Regions from separate parts of the Exiguobacterium sp. 9-2 genome, predicted to be linked through region 2. Evidence: predicted binding sites of a transcription regulator. Region 2 holds the regulator's gene; the other holds the start of a gene.
What was found. Region 2 encodes LexA, which represses DNA repair genes until DNA is damaged. Its sites were predicted from a motif close to CGAACATATGTTCG; they were not measured.

Region 1 (8,008 bases), 820 kb from region 2:
TCACTTAGCGGAATCGCTTCTCGTAGCTGTCGACCGAGTTTCGCATCAATCGTCAGTTGTTTGAGTGTACTGCCGAGATAATCTTCGACACCGAGCAGGACGGAGTCACCAATCGCAAGCGTCGGTCGACAAATTTTTCGTTGATCAGGTTTTGCTTTCGGTGTCGTCGGTTTGAAGACCGGTTTCGGTTTTTCTTTTGGCGCCGCTATCTTATGGAAGGCGGGTTCTGGCTTCGGTGTATCGGAAACAGCAAGAATCGATAAGTTACCAATGAAGCTGACGATAAGGATCGTCAACACGGCAACACTCGCCCACTGTACCGTTGAGAACTGACGTAACTGTTGCGGATGTAGCGATAAACGCTTCAAGTAACCAGACAATCCGTGTTGACGAATCGGACGCTCGATGAAGCGATACGACGCTTCTGTTAACGCAACAAGAATAACTATGATCAATATAGTCCGTAGTACCGAGAATGTTCCAATCTGCTCGACCGGTGTCAGCAACGTGATGACGGGAAAATGCCATAGATATAAGCCGTACGACCGTTTGCCGATCGCAATAAGTGATGGATGCGCAAACCAACGACTCCAAATCGACGCCGGATGGGCGATCGTAGCAATCAATAGGGCGGCAAGGAGCGAAACGATGAAAAAGCCACCGCGGTATAAAAAGCTTCCGAACTCACTCGTGACAACCATCAGTAAAAGTAAGAGTGGCAACGTGACAGCACCTGTTTGATTCAACAATCGAACACCACGTTTTGGGATATCAATCTTAAAGCGGGTCGGTTGCCACGCGAACGCGAGCAAGCTCCCGATCAATAAGGCGAATAATCGTGTATCGGTACCGTAGTAGACACGACTCGGATCCTCACCCGGTGTGAATTGAATCGCCATCGCGAGCACGGATGCGCCGATCGCGACACCAATCAATTGAAGGAACAGGCGACGATTTTTCATGCCGAACCAAAGTAGGATCGGGAATAGCAGGTAGAACTGTTCTTCGATCGCGAGCGACCAAAGGTTTTGAATCGGTGACGGTTTCCCGAACGACTCGAAATACGAAACGTCATGGAAGATATACCACCAGTTCGTTCCGTAAATAAGCGCAAAGGCACTATCTTGACGAACCGTGTGTAACAACTCGCGTTCAAAGACGGTTACATATCCGAGAACGAGTAACAGCATGACGAATAGAGCTGGGAACAAACGACGGAAACGATGAATCCAAAACCGTTTCAAATCGAGGCGCCCGGTCGTTTGCCACTCGCGTAACAAAAGACCAGTAATCAGGTAACCGGATAGGACGAAAAAGAGATCAACACCGAGGAAACCACCAGAGAAGAATGAAACAGATAAGTGGTAGAGAATGACAGACAGGACAGCGAAAGCGCGTAAGCCGTCAAGCCCTGGCATATATGTAATCGAACGAGACGAGGATTTCATAAGACACGAACAACTCCTTTAAAACGACAACTAATTTCTAACAGTCTTTAGTGTATCGAATTCCAATTTCAAAGAAGTGTCTAAGAAGTAACAACCTAGCCCAAAAAAGCACCCGACGAGAGCATCGGATGCTGACTTATGAATGACGCGGAAAACGACACGTGACGGAAAAGCGTTTGTCTGCTGAAGTGAGCTGGACACTTCCGTGATGGCGCGCCATGTTTTGTTGAACAATCGACAGACCGATACCGGAACCGCCGGAAGAACGCGATGCGTCAGACGTTCCGAACGGCGTCAGTCACGCGTTTAGTTCCTCTAGCGTATAGATCGTTTCAATCGCATTCGAGCAAATCAGTTGGATGCCTTGTGCTCCTTCTTTGATTGAAATCCGAAGATCACCGATTCCGTGAAGTGTTTCTTTTAAAGAAATCTAACGTGAAAACCCTACTTTCCGTTGAGTATAGCATGTAGTATGCACGTCGTCCCTTTCGAAAACAGGAGGAGAATTCTTAACTGAATCTTAAACAGATCAATGCCTGATTTTCGGCGACATCGTAACTGGACAAGCCGTTATACTAGAGACAAAGGAGGGGAAAGCGATGGAACACCACACGTATTATGAAGCACTCGTTCGACGAGACGCGACGTACGAAGGAACGTTTTTTGTCGGGGTCAAGACGACCGGTATTTTTTGCCGTCCGACGTGTCCAGCGCGAAAACCGAAGGCGGAGAACTGTGAGTTTTTCGAGACGGCGCAAGAGGCATTGCTTGCCTCTTATCGACCGTGCAGACGGTGTCATCCGCTCGCTTATCCCGGCGATCACGGTACGATTCAACGCTTGATCGAAGCAGTCGAGGCGGAACCAGATAAACGGTTTAAAGAAGCCGATTTCCGAGCACTTGGTTTGGACGAATCAACAGCACGGCGCCAGTTCAAGAAACGATTCGGGATGACGTTCGTTGCCTATGCTCGGGCACGGCGGATGGGGTTAGCGATGAAAGAGATTCGGACTGGGAAGCCGGTCATCGAAGGACAGTTAGTAGGAGGCTATGAATCAAGCAGCGGTTTTCGTGAAGCGTCAGCACGGATGCTCGGGGAAGCACCGTCACGTTTTGACGGACAGGTCTTGCGCGCGAAATGGCTCGATACACCACTCGGTTCGATGCTTGCGATTGCTGATGAACAACACTTGCATCTCCTTGAATTCGTCGATCGACGGGGACTTGAGCGGGAAATTGAACAATTGCGTCAAAAAGCGCGTGCCGTCATCGTGCCTGGGGAGTCACCCATCTTTGAACAGATTGAAGGGGAGCTCCGTCGTTACTTCAAAGGAGAACCGGTCTTGTTTCAGACGCCACTGATGCGGTACGGAACGCCCTTTCAACGCCGCGTCTGGGAAGAACTTGAACGGATTCCGAGTGGCGAGACGATCTCGTATCAGGAACTGGCCATCCGAATTGGTCAACCAACCGCTGTTCGCGCTGTCGCACGAGCCAACGGAACAAATCAACTAGCAATCATCATTCCATGTCATCGGGTCATTCGAACGAATGGGGATTTAGGTGGATACGCCGGGGGACTTGCACGCAAGGAAACATTGCTCAAACTGGAGCGTACAAAGAGAGGACTGGATGTAGGATGAGTTTGATTAAAGATGTGTTTTCACCGAGTTGGCTCGATGGCTTAGGAGAAGCGGTCGATGTATCAGATTTTCGCAGACGAGTCGAACGGGAGGACTGGGAAGAGCTTGCGTTTAAACAACGCGTCCGTCGTGTTGCGGAGACACTAGAATCCGTCCTGCCACCGTTTCCGGACTCGATCGGGGAGCTGGAACGACTCGCACCGCAGTTTACTGGATTACCAGGGATCGTTTTTCCCGAGTATGTCGAACGGACAGCAACACTCGTTGACTGGAAGCTTGCGTTAGAGACACTCGTTAAATTGACGCCGTATTCGACGTCTGAGTTCGCTGTCCGGCGTTTTCTACTCGCTGATCAAGAGCGTTATCTCGAGCAAGCACTCATGTGGGCAACATCAGACGATGAACATGTTCGGCGCTTAGCGTCGGAAGGGACACGACCGCGTCTGCCATGGGGACAAGCGATTCCGAGTCTGATTGCTGATCCGCGACCGGCGTTACCGGTTCTTGACGCGTTACTACAGGATCCGTCACTCTACGTCCGAAAAAGTGTCGCCAATCACTTGAACGATATTTCAAAGACACATCCGGAATATCTGATTGAGCGGATCGAACGTCACTTAGGAACAGATCCGAACACGGACTGGATTTTGCGCCACGCCTCCCGGACGTTACTCAAACGCGGAAATCCAGAAGTCTTACAGTTATTCGGACACGTTACGCAAGGGGAGGTCGAGATTACAAATTTAGTCGTCTCGCCGGTTACGATTGGTGGAGAGCTTGACTTCTCGTTCACTGTGACGAGTTCAGTTCCACAACGTTTACGCTTGGAGTACGCGATCGATTACGTCAAACAACGCAGAACGAGTCGGAAGGTGTTTCAACTGCGGGAGCGGGAAGTTAAAGGTGTCTTACAAGTCGAAAGACGCCAATCGTTTCGGAACATGACGACGCGTGTCCATTATCCTGGTACACACACATTGACGATTTTGATTAATGGAGAGGCTTACGCGACAGCAACGTTTGAGGTCGAGGAGGAGAGCTGAATGCAAGGACGGCATCCGGATTTTAAAACGTCACGATTATTTGTTGAAGCAACGGATGAAGAATCGGGTTGTAAGTGGACGTTGCATGCGATACGTGAGAAAACGATCGTTGGAACGATTATTTTTACATGGGATGATTCAATCGGAAGCCTGCGATATACGTCAAATGATGAAGACGATCAGCACGGGTACATCACGGAAGCTTTGACATCGATTTTGCCTTATCTCGCACGGACGTTATTACTGAAGCGTGTCTATAGTGAAGCGGGCAGTGACACGGTCTGGCGTCGGAACGGATTTCAGTTGCAGGCGAATCGATATGCACGCGAACTTCATCATTAGAGCCCCGTCTGCTGAGCAGAACGGGGCTTATTTGTGATTAGACCGTTGTTTTCGACCAGTTGAAATGGTCGCAAATCGCTTCAGCGCTTTCACGCGCACTTAACTGTTCCGTATCAAGAAAGAGATAATTGACGTCCGGCAATTCGCCTGGTAGCGAGCGTGTCCGGTATCCGTCCGCCGTCTCGCGTAAGTCTTGTTCAGAAGCGGCGAGGTCACGCTTCGTTACTTTGTGCGTCAATCGGTTTTCGGTCGTGTTCCGGTGCAGACGGGTCGCGACCGGCGCATCCAGTTCAACGATATAGACGTCAGCACCTGCTTGTTCGAACAACTCAACCGTTTCTTCGATGAACTCGAGACCACCACCTTCGACGCCGAATAGACAGAGGAATGTAAACAGGACACCTTCGAGCGAACTGTTCGCCATTTCCTTGAACATCTCGCGCCGAATCGTATCTTTTAAGCGGTGATGGGCGGGTTCAGAGAAATCAAAATAAGGCAATAACAAGTCGATCGTCTGGTGGTTATGGAAGACTTTCATCTCCGTCAACCGTTCGATTTCCTGACCAATCGTCATCTTTCCGACTGCTTGGGGACCAAGTAACAAAACAAATTTCATGGACGAACCTCATTTCCTTTTTCTGCTAAGAATAGCACATTCCGATGAGTGACATCACTAGAACGTTTGTTCGTAATTTGGTATAATTCAGGTATGAAGTCCCGTCGTGTCCTTGTCTGAAGGAGGACAACTATGCAAGAGCAATGGAAGGCCGTCATCGGCTATGTAGGTATATATGAAGTCTCGTCACTTGGTCGCGTAAGGTCGCTTGATCGGACAATCGTGACGTGTCGCGGCGTCCGACAACGCCGAAAAGGTGTCTTGCTTCGACCGCGGCTCAATCGAGAAGGATATCGGAAAGTCACGCTCTATCAACGGGGGCGAGGAGAACGAGTGCAGGTTGGTCTACTCGTTGCGCAAGCTTTTCTGACGGTTGACGTCACGGAAGCGCGACTCGTTCGACGCAACGGTAAACGAGCTGACGATCAGTTATCGAACTTGGACGTGTTGCCTTCATTTGATCAGCAGTATACCGAACTACTTGGTGAGTTTGATCTCTTATTAGAACAACATGTGACACTGTCATCATTCCAGATTCGAGCGATTCGCGCCCAATATGAAAAAGGGAAGACGATTCGTCAACTGGCGGAGCAGTATCAGGTGACGGAGAACCGGATTCGCAATATCATCGATAAAAAGGAAGCACGTTATATCGGCTGAGAACAGAGGAAAAGAGCGCTTGCCAGGAATGGCAGGTGCTCTTTTTGTTAAGACGACGATTCGCTCGAGCGAACGGTCTGTTGCAACGAACTGATCCGTGACTCGAGTACCGCGCTATGTGTCTTCAATTCCGTTTGCTGAATGACGTGGTGTTGCATTTGGTCCCCGAGTACTTGGCTATAGGACGAGAGCTCTGACATCAACTTTTGGACAGATTGTAGATGTTCCTGCATATTCGACTGGACTTCTGCGACGATTTGACGTTGGTGTTCGACGGTCCCCAGTGTCGTCTCGATCGTCGTCGCTTCAGTCAGCATCTGTTGCAAGTGCTCCGTTGCCGTCTCAAGCTGTTGTGACGTCGAGAGAAACCGTTCCGTCATCTGCGAGAGCGCTTGTTCGACTTGATTGAGCCCTGTCGTCCACGTCTGATTGACCTGACGGATGTGGCCCGTACTCGTCCGGATATCGATCGCTAGTCTTTCGACTTCCTTGGCCACGACCGTGAAGCCACGACCGGCTTCGCCGGCACGAGTTGCCTCGATCAGCGCATTTAGCGATAGGCGGCGCGTCTCTTCAGCGACACGCTGGATGTGGGAAATTGAGGTCTCCATCTGCTGCTGTAGATGTGAGGTCTGTTGCAAGATTTGCTCTGTCGTCGCGGATTGTTCCTTCAGCAAGTAGCTTTCTTGTTGTAATGTCCCAAGTGTCGTGTGATTCGTCTGAACAGTCTGTTGAAAACGAGTTACGGCACGTTGGCTGTTCAGAAGTGTCGTTTGCATTTCGCTTAACGCATCGTGTCCTTGGGCAGTCAAACGTGTGGAGGCGATGATCGTCTGATTCATCTGCGTCGATTGCGCAAGTAAGGAACCGGCGACTTCATCGACGGCATGCACCGATTCATCCATCGCGGATAAATGCGATGAAAAGTGGGGCTGGACGGATTCAAGTTCCTGACTGGCTTGTTGCATCTCGACCGTCAAATCCCCAATCTGTTGCATCAATTGATTGTATTGAAACGTGAGCTGTTGTAACTCAAAGGTCGTCGTCTTAAGTGTTAACGGACGATACGATCGCTTCGCATGGGCTTCTTCAATCTGTAGAGCGAGTTTCGATAACGGTGCTAGTTGTCGTTGAATTCGCCAGCGGATCAAGAGGCTGATGCTGACAAGTGTGATCACGCTCACCCAGATGAGTGTCCAAGCTAAATCTCGAGCAGGAGCGATTAATTTATCGCGATCGGTCGTCAGCAAGATGACGTCATCAAGTTCCGGAATCGTCATCGCGACAAGAAACTGGTCTTGATTTGAAAAGGCATATGTACGAGCTGTTTTTAAATGCTGTAGTAGTTGTTTCCGTTTTGCTGGGTCGAGTGTCAACGGTCGGAACGCCTCACTCGTGTTCAGGCTCTGAAAGCGAGTCGTGTAGTCATCACGTGATAAGTCGGTTCGCTGTTGCTGTTGCAATCGTTTAATGGCACGCGTACGGTCTGTTGCGTCATTCGGATATGCGAGAAACGTTGCCCGGACGTTCACGTCAAACATCGTTAATTCGCGCATCAGCCGTTCCTCAGTTGCTGCGACGGATTGTTGGTACGACGCGTAAACACTCAGACCACTGATCACGATCAGTCCGATGGCGACGATCGGAATCAGCCATCCATTTAATTGTTGTGCCAGTAATCGTTTTTTCTTTGGCATAAAACATCTCCTCCCGTATTCCTATCGGGAGGAGATAGCTCAACATGTATGAAGGCGTTGTACGACTTGTGTAAAGGTCTTGTGAATCTAGTTCACGTAAATCGGAAGGACAGTCGCAAGATGTGTCATAAGTGCTTGTGTCTCTTCTTTTGGTTCAGACGTGACATAAATGATCAACGCAGCAGCAACGATGACAAAGATGGCAATGACAAGAATGATGAAGAACGGCATCTTACTTTTTCGTTTTTCGGCTTGACGGTCCATGAAAGATTCCCCCTTAATAATGTATACGATAGATATATTTAAGGGATTCCCTGTTCATTACTTTAAAAACACGACAACTGTCCGGTAATGAAAAAAAATACTGTCTTGTCTGACGAGAGCGTTGGACAGGGCAGTATATTACGTTCAACTAAGGAGAGACCAGACATCATATCGCTCAAAATCAGCCAAAATATTTGGAGCGATCAACTGACGGATCATTTCTTCGTCCGCCCAGAGATAAGCGTCGTGTTCTGCGGATAACTGAACGCTCGTCTGGTTCGTCGAGCAGACGTAC
Region 2 (8,008 bases):
TGTGCCATCAAATCTCCGCTGCGATATTTCTTATAGAACGATTGATCCAAATCTGAAAAATGACCATACAGTTGACTGCGTAACAATCGCCCGAGGCGAATCGATGCACCGAAAATGTGAAAACGCCAAAAATAACGAATGAAATACGTCGCGACCCCGATGAGTAACAATGTACCAGCTAGACGAATCAAATCATTCTTCGTCAAGCTTCCTTCACTCAGACCATTGACTGTCGTTCCGATGACCTTCGGTGGAATAAGTTCTAACCCTGCCACAAAAATCAAACAGATGACCCCAAGACTATACGCTTTCCATTCTCGTCGGAAAAACCAACCGAGTTTCCTGAAGACTCCCATTCAAGTCTCCCCCCCTTTTTTAAATCCTATGATTATTTGAAATAGTCTCACATTTTAGATTAGTTCTCTTTCTAAAAAATAGCAAATAAAAAGGAGACCATTTGGTCCCCTTTCGTACAGCTTATTTTTTAGGTGATTTCATTGAACCACTCATTGAACGCATCACTTGGTTGACTTTCTTTTGTGATGGCTTTTGACCCATTTGCATCATCAATGTCTTAATCATATCTTCGTTGATTGGTGGGTTTTGCTCCAAGTAGTTCATCATGTATCGACGAGCGATATAGAAACCAAGGGCGACACCTGCTACCAAGCAAAGAAGGGCAATTAAAATCCAAATCCATGTAGCCAAGTTGCTTCCTCCTCTAACTTAAAACGTCGCTTTTTACTATACTATAATTCCAATTGTTTGCATAGATGATAATAGATGAAAAACGAGTCCGACGTAAGATCGGACCCGTTTTTCCGGAAATGATTATCCGAGTTGCTTGACAGTCGCTAAAACGTTCTCAACAGACATGCCGTATTCTTTCAAGAGGAAGTCTCCAGGAGCAGATGCGCCGAAACGATCGATTCCGATGACTTGTCCTTCTGTTCCTACATATTTGTACCAACCGAGTGAAGCCCCTGCTTCGATTGCTACACGTTTCGTGATGTGTTTTGGAAGAACTGATTCTTTGTACTCTGCTGACTGTGCTTCGAATACTTCCCATGATGGAAGTGAAACGACAGCTGCTGATTCACCAAGTTCTTTTTGTGCTTCGACAAGAAGGTGAACTTCTGAACCAGTACCGAGCAAGAGTGTATCAGCTTTCGTAACGTCACCAGCGATGACATAACCACCTTTTTCAGCACCCTCTGTCGTCGTACCTTCAAGTTCAGGAAGACCTTGACGTGTCAAGACGAGGAGTGTCGGTTTATCTTTTGCTTGAACTGCTGTTTTCCATGCTGCGATCGTCTCTTTTCCGTCTGCTGGACGGTAGATCGTGACGTTCGGCATTGCACGGAAGCTCATCAAGTGTTCGACTGGCTCGTGTGTTGGACCATCTTCACCGACAGCGATCGAGTCGTGCGTCAAGACGAAGATTGATGGAAGTCCCATTAATGCAGCAAGACGAACCGCCGGACGGAGGTAATCCGAGAAGACAAAGAATGTCGCGCCGTAAGGAATGACGCCGCCGTGAAGTGCCATACCGTTGACAGCTGCTGCCATTGCGAATTCACGTACCCCGAACCAAATGTTGCGACCGCTTGGATCGATATCGAAGTCTGCTTCGCCTTTAAGCATCGTGTTGTTTGATCCTGCAAGGTCAGCTGAACCACCGAACAATGTCGGAACGTTCTTCGCGAGACCATTCAAGACTTCACCGCTTGTTTGACGCGTTGCTTTTTTCGACGACAAGTCGTATGTCGGAAGGTCTGCTTCCCAGTTGCTTGGCAATTCGTTTGCAATCGCGCGAACGAGTTCAGCATGCAATTCTGGGTGCGCTGCTTCGTATTGTTTCATTGTCTCGTTCCATGCGTCTTCTGCAGAAGCACCACGTTGGACGATTCGCTCGTCAAACAATGATTTGACTTCTTCAGGTACGTAGAACTCTTCGTGATCCCAAATGTAGCTTGCTTTCGTCAATTTGATTTCTGCTTCACCAAGTGGTGCACCGTGAGAAGCCGACTTCCCTGATTTGTTCGGTGAACCGAAACCGATGACTGTTTTGACTTCGATCAATGTTGGTTTTGTCGTCTCTGCCTGTGCCGTCGCGATTGCTTTCGAAATGGAATCGATATCCGTTCCGTCTTCTACGCGAATGACTTGCCAGTTATACGCTTCGAAGCGCTTCTGGACGTTTTCAGAGAATGATTTGTCGAGATCGCCATCAAGTGAGATATCGTTTGAATCATACAATACGACTAATTTTCCAAGACCAAGGTGACCTGCGAGTGAAGCCGCTTCAGCTGAGACACCTTCCATCAAGTCTCCATCTCCACAAATTCCGTATGTGAAGTGATCGACGACGTTGAGATCGTCACGGTTGTATTTTGCTTCAAGATGACGTTCTGCCATTGCCATACCAACTGCCATCGCGATCCCTTGACCAAGTGGACCCGTTGTTGCATCTACACCAGCCGTGTGACGGTATTCCGGATGACCCGGTGTTTTTGATCCCCATTGACGGAATGATTTAAGATCATCCATCGATAGATCGTATCCCGATAGGTGGAGGAGTGAGTAGAGAAGCATCGAACCGTGTCCGGCTGAAAGTACAAAACGGTCGCGGTTGAACCATTCTGGATTTTTAGGGTTGTGGTTCATATGATCCGCCCAAAGCGAGAATGCCATCGGCGCTGCTCCCATTGGCATACCTGGGTGACCCGAGTTCGCCTTTTGTACGGCATCAATCGATAAGGTACGAATCGTATTAATTGCTAATTGTTCTACTGTCGTCATGTTCGTCAAAACAATCATCCTCTCTCTTTTTCACAAATTCCTACTCATTTTAGCACACTCTTAAATGTGATACAACTTTTCTAAATAGTATGTCACATTAAAATGAATGCGCTATCTATAGCCGTTCTGTCGACTCATACAGGATGCATGAATCCATGAAAGATCACTATTAAGATGTATTGCTATCGTACAATGTTTCCTCATCTACTCACTTTAAACAAAAAAGATACTCGCTCTAAACAAAAAAGATACTCGCTCTAAACAAAAAAGATACTCGCTCTAAACAAAAAAGATACTCGCTCTAAACAAAAAAGAGGTCCGCTTGACGCGAGACCTCTTTCTTCTATAAAAGAAACGAACGATTATTGTTTATTCCGTTCTTCTTCTTGTGCTTGTTTCAATTTCTCAGGTGTTACGTCCGTTCCCTCTTCATCGACGATTTTCATACCCATGAGTTGGTTTTTGAACGATCCACGGAATGCTGCGAGATACGCTGCACGTAATTCTTTTTGCTCTGCCGTTTCCGCTTCCGATAACGGCTCAACTTTTGATTTATTCGCTAATGCATTAATTCGATCTAATTGTTCTTGTGATAACATGGAATCCCTCTTTCTTTATGACTCAAACTTGAGTAGTTCAATTGTATTCTTACTGTAAAAGAGCTTATAAAAAAAAGCAAGTTAACCGCGTCAGTCGACGGGTTACTTGCTTCTCATTCCGGGCTAGGTGTCAGTTCGCGGTATTCAAGATATCGACGATTGACCGTTGCTTTTGAAATATCATGCCCCATCCCCCGCAAGGTGATGGCGATATCAGAAAACGTCAATCCGAGTTCTCGAAGACGTACAATTTCTTCGATCGGTACGTCTTTTCGACTACGTCCTGCGTTCTCTCCTTGGCGATTGAGATTTCGTTCCGGGCGAAAACCTTGTTCGACTGCTCGCCGCATGCCACGGGCGATTTTTGCATTATGCAGTTTCCGTTGGTATTCTTCCACGAGTGAGACGATCTCAAGGACCATCGCTTCTGCATCCGCAAGTTGATATTCTCCATCTGAATCAAGCGTCATCAAGCGGACCCCATGTTTTTTGAATGTATGCAAAATAGCGATTTTTGCATTCCCTCGACCAATCCGTGTATCATCCGTCACGAGGACCGCATCTACCGTATCGCGTGTCACATAATCAAGAACTGTTAGCATCCCTTCCCGATCAACATCATATCCACTCTCTTTTTCAGAGACGATATCTACGACATCAAACCCCTTTTGAGACGCAACCTTCGAAAGCTCCATCCGTTGGCGTTCAATCGAACTATCTTGTGCTTCTTTTTCGGTCGATACTCGACAATAAATCACGACCTTCATCGTACCTCACATCCCTGTTCGTTCTTTCACAACTTTTCCATTTTGTCATTGTTGTGCGATTGGTACAACGATTTTGCTTTTTGAGATGACATGTTTTGTCTCAACATCATTATTTTTGATCAACCAGTTGACGTATTCCTCATCTGACATCGAACCATCATTGTAGACTTCAGCAATTTGTTCGACTGTAGCGTTCTCATCGACCGTAACGGAAGCCGTCATCAATTGTGCTACCTTTTCATCTGGGCGTGGTGTGAGTAAAAAGATCACGAAGGCAATACTTAATGCATAGAAGAGAATAGAAAAAGCATGAGTACGAATCGTATGAATCATCATGAATCCCTCCAAATATGAAATGAATGAGTTAGAATAAACGTTCGCGGAACAATTGTTCGCATAATTCATAATAAACACAGAACCCGTGTTCGGTCAACACAAAATGTCGAACAATTGTTTGTACGCTCATTTGTTCTATGTTATAGTGAATTTAGAAACATATATTCTTACATTTCAAACTTCAATCCAGAAAGAGGTGGCAATTCGTATGCGGAAAATGTCTAAGCGCCAACAAGAGATTCTCGACTACATCGTCTCTGAAGTGAAACTGAAGGGGTATCCACCATCAGTTCGTGAAATCGGAGAAGCAGTCGGACTCGCGTCTAGCTCGACGGTACACGGTCATTTGGATCGACTCGAGAAACGGGGAATGATTCGCCGTGACCCGACGAAACCACGTGCGATTGAGATATTGCTTGATAAGCCTGAAGAAATCACGGAAGCTATCGTTCATGTTCCCGTCATCGGGAAAGTCACAGCTGGTCTTCCGATTACAGCGATTGAAAACATCGAAGAACAGTTCCCGCTCCCTGCACATTATGTAGGAAACGAAACGGTCTTCATGTTGACGATCGATGGTGAATCAATGATTAACGCAGGTATTCTTGACGGCGATCGCGTCATCGTACGCCAACAAAACACAGCAGAAAACGGAGAAATCGTCGTAGCTATGACCGAAGATAGCGAAGCGACGGTGAAACGGTTCTTCTTAGAAGATCAACAGGTACGTCTACAACCAGAAAATGACTCGATGGATCCGATGTATTTCGATAATGTCTCCATTCTTGGTAAGGTAATCGGCGTGTATCGGACGATTCATTGACGGAGGGACCAGTTACGACTGGTCTTTTTTCATGCCTTCAGGAAATGTACATGATACCGTCAATACCGTCGCACTGACGGGTTACGTTGCGTATTCGGTCGCAACGCAACAAACGGATTGGTTACCGACTGCCATCGGTATCGCTGTCGGTACGCTTTGGTTGTCACCTGACCTCGATTTAAAGTCAGAACCGTATTATCGCTTTGGACCATTTCGAGTCCTGTGGATGCCTTATGTGAAGATCATGCCCCACCGCTCGATCTGGTCACACGGATTGATCATTGGGGATGTCATCCGACTCCTTTATAGTGCTGCACTTGTGATTCCCTTATTATTTCTCAGCTTGTATTTTCAAGTCATCGCGTCAGAGACCATTGATTCCTGGTTCGCTTCCCTACCCGCTTTTGTCATTGGTATCATGGTGGCGAGTACAATTCATATCCTACTAGATTATTCCAGTAGTTGGTTTCGACCTAAAAAAAGAAAAAAGCGTCGTCGTTAACACCTCTTTTGCTTGCTTGCAGGCAAGACGAGGTGTTTTCTTATCCAATTTTCCGTATCTTTAAACATTAAAATAAAAAATTTCCATTCCTATATTTCAATTATATGTATTGAAAACGTTATCAAATCGGAGTAATTTAAAGTAGAAAGACCATTATTTGCTTTAATCCAAAGGGAGGGTTTTTGCATGAATAACTTTGTATTGGAAATGATCGGTACGATGATCCTCATTCTGCTCGGGGATGGTGTCGTCGCCGGTGTCGTCTTGAGAAAGACGAAGTCCGAAAACAGCGGATGGATTGTCATCACGTTCGCTTGGGGTCTTGCCGTCATGACAGGAGCATTCGTCGCTGCTGAGAGTGGAGCGCACTTGAACCCTGCTTTAACAATTGCACTTGCTTTAAACTCTGATTTACCGTGGGCAGACGTTCCTGTCTATATTGCCGGACAACTTGTCGGAGCTTTCATCGGCGCCATTCTCGTTTGGCTTCATTACATGAAACATTTTGAAGCGACTGATGATCAAGCTGCAAAACTCGGTGTGTTCGCAACAGGTCCAGCGATTCGCCATACGCCGTCGAACTTGATTTCTGAAATCATCGGGACATTCGTTCTCGTCTTCGGTATCTTGGCGCTCGGTTTAACGACATTCGGTGACGGCTTAAAACCACTTATCGTCGGTTTACTCGTCGTCGTCATCGGTCTATCACTTGGTGGTACAACAGGATATGCCATCAACCCGGCCCGTGACCTTGGACCGCGTATCGCACATGCTATCTTACCGATTCCGAATAAAGGGTCATCTGACTGGGGCTACTCATGGATTCCAGTTGTTGGTCCAATCATCGGCGGAGCGCTTGCCGTGTTCATCTATCAATTGATCTACTAAGATCACGTTTCACAAACACATACCGCTCAAGGGGGATTTCGAAATGGAAAACAAGTATATCCTAGCACTCGACCAAGGTACGACAAGCTCACGTGCGATCATCTTCGATCACGACGGGAAAATCGTCAACTCGGCACAACGGGAATTCAAGCAATACTTCCCGCAACCAGGCTGGGTCGAGCACGATGCAAACGAAATCTGGGGTTCGATTCTTGCTGTTATGGCTGAAGCACTCGGAACAGCAGATATCAAACCTGAGCAAATCGCCGGAATCGGAATCACGAACCAACGTGAAACGACAGTGGTCTGGAACAAAGAAACAGGTAAACCGGTTTATCACGCGCTCGTTTGGCAATCACGTCAAACGTCTGGTATCTGTGACGACTTAAAAGAACAAGGTTTGAATCAGAAGTTCCGTGATAAAACAGGACTTTTGATTGATGCCTACTTCTCTGGTACGAAAGTCAAATGGATTCTCGACAATGTCGAAGGCGCACGTGAGCAAGCAGAGAACGGTGAATTACTCTTCGGTACGATTGATACGTGGCTCGTTTGGAAATTGTCTGGTGGAAAAACGCATATCACGGATTACACGAACGCTTCACGGACATTGATGTACAACATCTATGAGCAAAAATGGGATGAAGAGTTGCTCGATATCCTCGGTGTTCCTGCGTCAATGTTACCAGAAGTTCGTCAATCGAGTGAAGTCTACGACAAAACAGTACCATATCACTTCTTCGGTTACGAAGTGCCAATCGCTGGGATCGCTGGTGACCAACAAGCTGCACTCTTTGGTCAAACGTGTTTTGAAGAAGGTGAAGGAAAGAACACATACGGAACAGGTTGTTTCATGCTCATGAACACAGGTGAGAAAGCCGTTTCTTCTGACCACGGACTCTTGACGACAATTGCTTGGGGCGTTGATGGAAAAGTCGAATATGCGCTCGAAGGCTCTATCTTCGTCGCCGGTTCTGCAATCCAGTGGCTCCGCGATGGACTCCGTATGTTGAAACACGCGAAAGATTCAGAAGGCTATGCAACGAAAGTCGATTCAACAGACGGTGTTTACGTCGTTCCTGCTTTTGTCGGTCTTGGTGCACCGTATTGGGATTCAGATGTTCGTGGGGCGATCTTCGGATTAACACGCGGAACAGATAAAGAGCACTTCGTTCGGGCAACGCTTGAATCACTCGCTTATCAAACACGCGACGTGTTGACAGCGATGGAACAAGATTCTGGAATAGAACTGAAAACACTTCGTGTCGACGGTGGTGCTGTAGCCAATAAC

Region 1: a site for LexA is predicted at 5,152-5,165, ahead of VJ374_RS01725 (NUMOD4 domain-containing protein). Genes of this name have one in related genera too.

The regions. Positions count from the first base shown of each region.
Region 1 is NZ_CP142850.1:305,484-313,491, forward strand. Features, by position in the region: gene VJ374_RS01700 (acyltransferase family protein) at 1-1,448, opposite strand, end outside; gene VJ374_RS15975 (ATP-binding protein) at 1,585-1,746, opposite strand; gene VJ374_RS01705 (bifunctional transcriptional activator/DNA repair enzyme AdaA) at 2,048-3,091, shown strand; gene VJ374_RS01710 (DNA alkylation repair protein) at 3,088-4,134, shown strand; gene VJ374_RS01715 (GNAT family N-acetyltransferase) at 4,135-4,476, shown strand; gene VJ374_RS01720 (AAA family ATPase) at 4,514-5,092, opposite strand; gene VJ374_RS01725 (NUMOD4 domain-containing protein) at 5,225-5,752, shown strand; gene VJ374_RS01730 (methyl-accepting chemotaxis protein) at 5,800-7,449, opposite strand; gene VJ374_RS01735 (hypothetical protein) at 7,537-7,713, opposite strand; gene VJ374_RS01740 (NUDIX hydrolase) at 7,858-8,008, opposite strand, start outside.
Region 2 is NZ_CP142850.1:1,121,346-1,129,353, reverse strand. Features, by position in the region: gene VJ374_RS05810 (ABC transporter transmembrane domain-containing protein) at 1-356, opposite strand, end outside; gene VJ374_RS05805 (YneF family protein) at 478-708, opposite strand; gene tkt (transketolase) at 832-2,802, opposite strand; gene VJ374_RS05795 (DUF896 domain-containing protein) at 3,165-3,401, opposite strand; gene VJ374_RS05790 (YneB family resolvase-like protein) at 3,515-4,168, opposite strand; gene yneA (cell division suppressor protein YneA) at 4,214-4,501, opposite strand; gene lexA (transcriptional repressor LexA) at 4,713-5,327, shown strand; gene VJ374_RS05775 (metal-binding protein) at 5,359-5,829, shown strand; gene VJ374_RS05770 (MIP/aquaporin family protein) at 6,016-6,717, shown strand; gene glpK (glycerol kinase GlpK) at 6,761-8,008, shown strand, end outside.